2 regions of the Pseudoalteromonas lipolytica genome follow, and region 2 is predicted to be linked to the other one. Evidence: predicted binding sites of a transcription regulator. Region 2 holds the regulator's gene; the other holds the start of a gene.
What was found. The regulator sigma-54, encoded in region 2, starts transcription at its own class of promoters, with help from an activator protein. The targets are predictions, from matches to a motif close to GTTGGCACGNNNNTNGNNT.
Positions count from the first base shown of each region.

Region 1: the regulator sigma-54 is predicted to act here: its motif matches at 2,279-2,297, upstream of D0907_RS18230 (formate/nitrite transporter family protein).

Region 1 covers NZ_CP032091.1:437,145-441,581, reverse strand. Annotated here, with positions in the region: gene D0907_RS18235 (bifunctional protein-serine/threonine kinase/phosphatase) at 1-1,214, opposite strand, end outside; gene D0907_RS18230 (formate/nitrite transporter family protein) at 1,257-2,108, opposite strand; gene D0907_RS18225 (nitrate regulatory protein) at 2,735-3,922, shown strand; gene cobA (uroporphyrinogen-III C-methyltransferase) at 4,053-4,437, opposite strand, start outside.
Region 2 covers NZ_CP032090.1:518,883-523,319, reverse strand. Annotated here, with positions in the region: gene lptA (lipopolysaccharide transport periplasmic protein LptA) at 1-457, shown strand, start outside; gene lptB (LPS export ABC transporter ATP-binding protein) at 454-1,179, shown strand; gene D0907_RS02435 (RNA polymerase factor sigma-54) at 1,294-2,790, shown strand; gene hpf (ribosome hibernation promoting factor) at 2,817-3,104, shown strand; gene ptsN (PTS IIA-like nitrogen regulatory protein PtsN) at 3,108-3,560, shown strand; gene rapZ (RNase adapter RapZ) at 3,561-4,409, shown strand; gene D0907_RS02415 (HPr family phosphocarrier protein) at 4,419-4,437, shown strand, end outside.

The DNA.
Region 1 (4,437 bases), on a different replicon from region 2:
CCATGACAATCGATTATTATATTTTCGGGCCGAATGTCTTGATGCAATATGCCTTTACTATGTAATGCGCCCACGGCCGATACAAGCTGAGTTAACCAACCACGCACCTGTTGCAAGTTTGCCCGACCATTATCGTTAAGCCATTGCCGAAGGGTAATACCTTCAACTAGCTCGGTTAAAGTATAAAAAGAGTGTCGTTTAGAGGGCGACACTGCTTTAACAACGCTAGGGTGGTTAACCTTGGCAATTAACCACTCCTCTTTGGCGAGTTCATCTAAGTAATTAATATCTGATTGCAAAGACACCGATGGAACTTTCATGACAACGTTTAATCCTGTGCCAATGTCTTGAACTTTAAATAAAGAGCTCCTATCGCTCTTATGCAACTGTTTAATAAGCTTAAAATTGTCTACGACATCACCCACTTTCAGATCGTTTACCACAGGTAAAAACCCTTCGTCTGAGTAATCTGAGCTTTCTACTTGCTGGTGTTTTAATAGTTTAATAACTTGGATAGTAAGATTATCATCACTGCCGTTAGCTTGAGCAAGCGCCGTGACTTTTTCACATGCGTATTGCAGTTGCTTTTCTGTGCAACAGCCTTTAAAGAAATTTAGTAACATCTGCGGAGAAACAAATTCTGTTACTCCATCCGTTGCGAGTAAAACGTAATCGCCAACACTGAGCGCGATATGTTGAATTTCTAACTGCAAATTAGACCTAATGCCCAGTGCATTACTTAAATATTGATGATCAAACTCATCGGCAGCACGATGCTGTTTGCTGCAACAAACAATCTCATCACCTTGAATATGGAATATACTTGAATCACCGCAGTTAAATAGGCAAGCACTCGTTTCGGTTATGATCACTCCAGAAAAGGTGCATACAAATCCGTGATCAAAATTATCCCTATACCGACTATATTGTGTCTTTGCTAGCAGCTGCAGATTAATGACTTCAAGTACTTTTCTGCCAGCCCTTGCAGGTGACCATACATCACTAGTTCGTAAATATTCATCACAGAAAAGCGTAACAGCCAAGTCACTCGCATATTGACTAACCTGGCTGCTACTTATACCGTCTGCAATAGCAGCAATTACACCTTTCGAACGTGTACCATCTAACGTAGGGATGTAACATTTTACGCTGTCCTGATTGACCAGTTTCAACCCTTTCAATGAATGGGATTTTGCTATTACATGCGAAGTCATTGTTAACTTTTCTTGCCTATTTTTACGCATTTATTGGTTTAACTATTTTGCAATGACATTGTCGCCCATCGGTGCAGCTGTTTCCGTTAACTTGCGTTTTGGTTTTGTGCGATAGTGCGTCGTATACAAAGTGAGTCCAGTGAAAGCGAGACCACCAACTAGATTTCCAAGCGCGGTTGGAATTTCGTTCCAAATTAAATAATCAACAACGGAAAAATCCCCCCCCATAATTAGGCTGAACGGAAATAAAAACATATTTACAACGGAATGTTCAAACGCCATGAAAAAGAACAGCATAATCGGCATCCACATCGCGATGACTTTACCACTGACATGCGTAGACACCATTGCTCCTACAACCCCCATTGACACCATCCAATTACACAGCATGCCGCGTATAAAGATGGTCATCCAGCCTTCAAAACCATATTTCGCATAGCCTAGAGTACGTGCTTCACCTATGCTGGATACCTTAGCGGCAATTGCACCACCATCAGTGTTAAAACCCATAGTGAAAACAAACGACATCATAATTGCCACAGTTAAAGCACCTGCAAAGTTACCTACGAAAACAAGCCCCCAGTTTCTCAGTATTTGCGGCCAAGTAACCCCAGGGCGCCGCGCAAGCCAAGCTAATGGAGTCAACATAAAGACGCCCGTTAGAAGGTCGAACCCCATTAAATAAAGCATACAAAAACCGACCGGAAAAAGAATTGCTCCAATCAGAAAGACCCCCGTTTGCACCGCAACAGTAATTGCAAAGACAGCAGCTAATGCCAAAATAGCACCTGCCATATAGGCACGGATAATCGTGTCACGCGTGGACATATAAATTTTTGATTCGCCAGCATCCACCATCTTTGTAACGAAATCACTTGGTAACAAGTAAGCCATGTTATTCACCTTTGATAGTTAATTTTTATGTTAATTTCACAGTTAAAATGTGACTATTTTCCAGGCAAAAAAAAACGCCCGCATCGGCTCTTTTAGAAGAGCAGATTGCGGACGCCATTGTCCTTTACATTTCCAATTGTCACAGTCAGTGCAACTGTTCACAACTAATTAAACAAGTTATATGCCAACAATAGAAAACCAATAAAAGCCATTAAATTTCAAGCGCATAAATAAGTAAAAATCAAAAACACAAAATTAAAAATTAACATTTGCTTTACTTTGGAGCATAAAACGCATCAATTTGGGGCGAATGGGTGATTATGAGCACTACAGTGATAAGCCTAAACCGTGACTATAATAAATAATTGCCTCGCGTTTTCTTGAACTGTAAACCCCATTTACAGGCGAGGTAGTTGCGTTTAATAAAAATCCAAATAACACAGAGCAAACTCTCAAAAGGCGTATTTTTACACAGGGAATAATAATTGCTTATTACAAAACTATTCTATCTATGTAGTCCCTAATATATGTCGACACCATCAAATAGTACGAAACAATTTCTACTCGCAGCGAAACATGCCGAGCTCAATAGTTTGTATGCATTAGCATCAAATTGCAGGATTGTCATGGCTGCTACATGTATGATTCATCAACTTCAAAGAGAACGAGGAACAGCAAACGTCTATTTAGGGTCCAAAGGTACAGCGTATAAAGCACACTTACCTCTACAATTTAAGCATACCTCAGATGCAGAGGAGGCGCTAAGAGCACGCTTAAAATCAAAGTTCTTAAGTAGTGATTCAATGCATACTCAGGTAAGGCTTTTAACATCGATTACATTAGCGTCTCAATGCCTTGATCAGTTGCCAACATTGCGCAAACAAATTCAAAAACAAGATGTCACGCCACTCAAATCAACTGATGCGTATTGCCGTTTAATTGGCAAAATAATAAACCTTATTTTTGAGGCGGCTGATGTATCTAATGATGCGTCAATCACAAAAACGTTAGTGGCATTATTCAACTTTATTCAGGGTAAAGAATTAGCGGGACAAGAGCGCGCGCTGGGTGCAATTGGATTTTCACAGCAACAGAACGATCAAAATATTTTATCTAAAATGCAAGAGCTGGAACGTGCGCAACACGATATTTTTGAGCGGTTCCTAGAGTTTGCAGCAGCCGATGAGCAATCTGTATGGAAAACATTAAAACAATCTGAACTGACAAGTGATATCAATAAACTTCGAACAATGTTCAAAGCGCTATCCGAAACAAATAGCTATACTCCCGAGCTTGGTGAAGTGTGGTATGAAGTTGCTACGAAACGAATTGATGGATTACAAAACATTGAAAATATGCTGACCTCTCGACTCATGGAGCAGGTTCAAGTCCGTATAGAAGAAGCAAAAGGAGAAATATCAAATCATAATGTATTAATGGAAAAAATCGCGGAGGATAACGCGGTTGATTCAAGTTTTAATATGCTATTTGATCACCAGTTTTCTGGATTACATGGTATAGAGATGGGTGTCTTAGAACAACAAGAGAGAGAGGTTAGAGCTGGTCACAAATCGTTTTACGATTTAATTTGTGAACAAGCAAACCATATTAATCACATGACGAACGAGCTAGAGAATTTAAAGCGAGCACTGCATGAGCAAAAGGTCATTGGCAGAGCCAAAATACTCTTAATGCAAAGTTCTAAAATAGGTGAGCAACAAGCGCATCAGTTGTTACAAAAAACAGCGATGTCTCAAAACCAAACTTTAATAGAAGTCGCCAATAACATTGTTGCCAAGGTCGCTAACATTTAGCGTTGATTTAGAGTACTCAATCAACACTGAAATTATCCGAAAATTTAGCTCTTCCAGCTTATACTTCTTCGAGGAGCAATTGATTGCGACAGCATTTTTAATGCTGTCGCGCAAAATTTAAAAAAGCGAATTAAAATGGCAGTTGCCACGGCACTCTTTCTTTAACAAAGTAGTCTGCCTTTAACATTGCTAAATTTACATCTTTACGCTGATTTACTACGTCACCAATGATGACTAAAGCAGGCCCTGTAAAGTCTTTAAGTGCGTGTTCAACATTAATTTTTGCCAGTGTTTGGCAACATATTTTTTGTTCTGCTAACGTTCCTTTATCAACTATTGCTATCGGTGTATTAGGTTTCATACCGTGTTCAATCAGCTGCTTCACGATACTATCAACACGCGTTAACCCCATATAAAACACTAAGGTTTGTTTTGCAGCAACAAGCTGGGACCAATTTGCTTGTTGTTGTTCATCTTTGAAGTGGGCGGTAACAAACTGCACCGATTGCGAACAT
Region 2 (4,437 bases):
TGCTGAGCAGGCTGGCACACCAATCAGCATTAGCTCTGATCGCCAAGAAGGTCAGCTAAAAAATGGCATTGGTATCTTCGAAGATAATGTCGAGATCATACATGGTAACCGTCGTATTACAGCGGATCGACTCGAAGCACATGCAGGTGAAGTTGAAGGCACGGTTGAATTAATTATTGCCACAGGAAAGCCCGCTTACTTTGAAGAAAAACAAGCTGACGGCACTATTATGAGCGCCAGTGCTGAAGAAGTTCGATACGATGTTGCTAAACGCTTATTAACACTCGTTGGCAATGCACAAGTGACTCAAGCAGGCCAAAAAGTCAGTGCCAAGAGCATTACATACGATATGGAACAGCAACTGATAAGTGCCGAGAAAGATGAAAACTCGACCGATCGTGTACACACTATTTTAGTGCCTGTTGATAACAAAAAGAACGATGAAGGCCAGCCATGAGCACACTAAAAGCAGAGCTATTAGCTAAAAGCTATAAGGGTCGCCAAGTTGTAAAAAATGTAGGCCTTGAGGTAGAAGCTGGCAGCATTGTCGGTTTACTTGGGCCAAATGGCGCAGGTAAAACAACCACCTTTTACATGATTGTGGGATTAGTGCCCAGTGACAAAGGTAAAATAAGCATTGATGATAACGACATCACCTTATTGCCAATGCACAGCCGCGCTCGCTTAGGTATTGGCTATTTGCCACAAGAATCATCGATTTTTAGAAAACTGACTGTTTATCAAAACTTAATGGCCATTTTAGAGACCCGTAAAGATCTCAATAAACAAGGCCGCGAAGAAACACTTAACAGCTTACTTGATGAATTTAGCATTCAACACATTCGTGACAGCCAAGGTATGGCATTGTCAGGGGGTGAACGCCGTCGTGTTGAAATAGCACGCGCACTGGCCGCTGACCCTAAATTTATTTTGCTCGATGAGCCTTTTGCTGGTGTTGATCCTATTTCAGTGTTAGATATAAAGAAAATTATTGAGCACTTAAAAAATCGTGGTATTGGTGTATTAATTACTGACCACAATGTGAGAGAAACCCTTGATGTTTGTGAAAAAGCCTACATTGTTTCTCATGGGGAGCTAATTGCATCAGGTACACCTGAACATGTGTTAGCCGACCAAACTGTACGCGATGTGTATCTAGGCGAGCAATTCAGGCTTTAAATACGCCACCGACTAGAGCATCTGCTAGACTTATAACAATGACAATAAATCAAATAAATAGTTAACGGCATCGTGCTATTGTTTGATAAGACTAAAAAGGATTGTTAGGGATACATGAGGCAATCATTACAGCTGCGCATGGGCCAGCAACTTACAATGACTCCACAACTGCAACAGGCTATCCGTTTGTTGCAGCTCAGTACATTGGATCTCCAGCAAGAAATTCAAGAAGCGTTAGACTCTAACCCTTTGCTTGAAGTTGAAGAAGCAGATTATGCAGAAGAGAGTATTGGCAAGAACGAGCAGAAAGCCGAATCTGACGATACCCAACTAAGCGCGTCGGCTGACGAAGCTGCAAGCGAGTACGAGCAAGAAAGCAGTGATGCCCTCAACAAAGACACCGTAAGTGACGACTTAGCAATGGATGTTACGTGGGATGAGTACATGAGTGCTGCCCCATCAAGTTCCTCAGGTCCAATGCCTGAAGATGAATCAATTTACCAAGGCGCATCAACCGAAACTCTCCACGAATACCTAATGTGGCAGTTACAACTGACTCCATTCAGCCCAACAGACGAAGCGATTGCCGTTGCGATTGTTGAGGCAATTGATGATTCGGGTATTTTAACCGTAAGCTGCGAAGACATTGTTGAAAGCTTCAATCAAAATAACGATGAAGAAGAAATCGAACTTGATGAAGTCGAAGCTGTCTTAAAAAGAATCCAATTATTCGATCCTGTCGGTATTGGCGCCCGTAGTTTACAAGAATGTTTGTGTATTCAATTACGCCAATTCGATGCTGACACCCCCTATTTAGCTGAAACTAAAATGGTGTTATCAGAACATATTGAATTATTAGCGAGTCGTGACTATCGCACTTTGATGAAAAAGACTAAGCTTAAAGAAAGTGAGCTGAAAGAAGTCATGACATTGATCCACAGCTTAAATCCAAAGCCTGCGGATACCATTGTTAGAGAAGAGTCTGAATACGTGATACCCGATGTATCCGTAAAAAAAATAAAAGGCCGTTGGGTAGTTGAACTAAACCCAGACTGCATGCCGAAAATCAGAGTGAATAGCCACTATGCGGCGATGTCACGTTCTGTAAAATCAAGCAGTGATAGCCAATTTATTCGCTCTCATTTACAAGAAGCAAAATGGTTTATTAAAAGCTTAGAAAGCCGTAATGACACGTTATTAAAAGTGACTAACTGTATTGTTCAACAACAACAGGCTTTCTTTGAACATGGTCCTGAGGCCATGAAACCCATGGTATTAAATGATGTCGCAGAAATGGTCGAAATGCATGAATCAACAATTTCGCGAGTAACAACACAAAAATACATGCATACCCCGCGGGGAATTTTTGAGTTGAAATATTTCTTCTCCAGCCATGTAAGCACTGAAAATGGGGGTGAGTGTTCATCTACGGCAATTCGCGCTTTAATCAAAAAGCTAATCGCCGCAGAAAACACAGCTAAACCATTGAGTGATAGCAAAATTGCAGATATATTGGCTGAGCAAGGAATTAAAGTAGCTAGACGGACAATAGCAAAATATCGAGAGTCTCTAGCAATACCTCCGTCGAATCAGCGTAAGAGTCTGATTTAGACGTTTTACATAGAAGGAAAATGCTTATGCAACTAAATTTAACTGGTCGTCATGTAGAAATCACAGATTCATTAAGAGACTATGTAAACACCAAGTTTGCGAAACTAGAAAGGCATTTTGACCACATTAATAATGTTCATGTCATTCTAGATGTAGAAAAACTAAGCCAAAAAGCAGAAGCAACTTTACATGTAAACGGAGGCGAGTTATTTGCCTCTACTGAACACCAAGATATGTATGCAGCCATCGACTCGTTAATCGATAAACTTGATCGTCAAGTAATTAAACACAAAGAGAAATTAGCTCGACACTAAATTATGAAACTTAGTTCACTTACTAACCAGGACTGCAGCAAAGCTGCGGTCCTTTTTAATAGCAAAAAAAGAATTCTCGAATTTATCAGCGAACTGGCTCATGAGCAGCTCCCTCATTTATCTCAGCAAGATATACTCAATGCCCTATTGAACAGAGAAAAATTGGGCAGCACGGGTATTGGCCGAGGTATTGCGATTCCACATGGTCGTATGAGCGGTGCAGATCAGCCACACGCATTTGTAATTGTGAGTGAGTCACCTATAAATTTTGATGCAATTGATAATCGTCCAGTGGATATTTTTGTCGCACTCATCGTACCAGATGGTGACTGTCAACTTCATCTAAAGACCTTATCAACAATTGCTGATAGACTTAAAGACAAAGAATTTTGTAAACAGCTACGCAGTGCTAAAACAGATAGTGATCTGTTTAAAGTCATTGCATCAGAGGCATAAATGGAATTAATTATTATCAGCGGTCGCTCTGGTTCAGGTAAATCGGTCGCTTTACGAGTACTTGAAGACTTAGGCTATTACTGCGTTGATAATATTCCTGTAAACCTACTTCCTTCGTTAGTACGCAGTGTGTCAGATAATTACGACAAAATTGCTGTAAGTATCGATGTGCGTAACCTGCCGAAAGAACAGCAAGAATTTAACGATATTCTTGAGTATTTACCGGGCTTTGCAAAACCCACGTTGTTTTATTTAGATAGTGATGATCAAACACTAATCAAACGGTTCTCTGAAACTCGCCGCTTACACCCATTATCGATTGACTCGCTGCCGCTTGATTTAGCGATTAAACAAGAAAAAGTATTACTGGATGTTTTGATCACCCGTGCCGATTTTATGATTGATACGACCGATCTCAGCGTGCATCAGCTTGCCGAATCTATTCGCGAAAAAATACTGGGTAAAAAAGACAAAAAGCTCATTATTACTTTTATGTCGTTTGGCTTTAAGCACGGCATTCCAAAAGAAGCTGATTACGTATTTGATGCTCGCTTTTTACCGAATCCACACTGGGAACCGGATCTAAAACCACTGACAGGCTTAGACCAACCAGTAAAAGATTACCTTGCTAGTCACAGCATAGTGCAAAAGTTTACATGGCAAATTCAAACCTTTGTACAAACATGGCTCCCTCACTTAGAGCGAAATAATCGCAGTTATTTAACCATTGCGATTGGCTGCACAGGTGGACAACATCGCTCGGTTTACTTAGCGCAAACCATTGGTGAGAGCTTTTCGAAAAGTCACGCAAACGTGAAAATACGCCACCGCGAGCAAGATACCCAATAGGCAACGACGATGCATGCTGAAGACACTT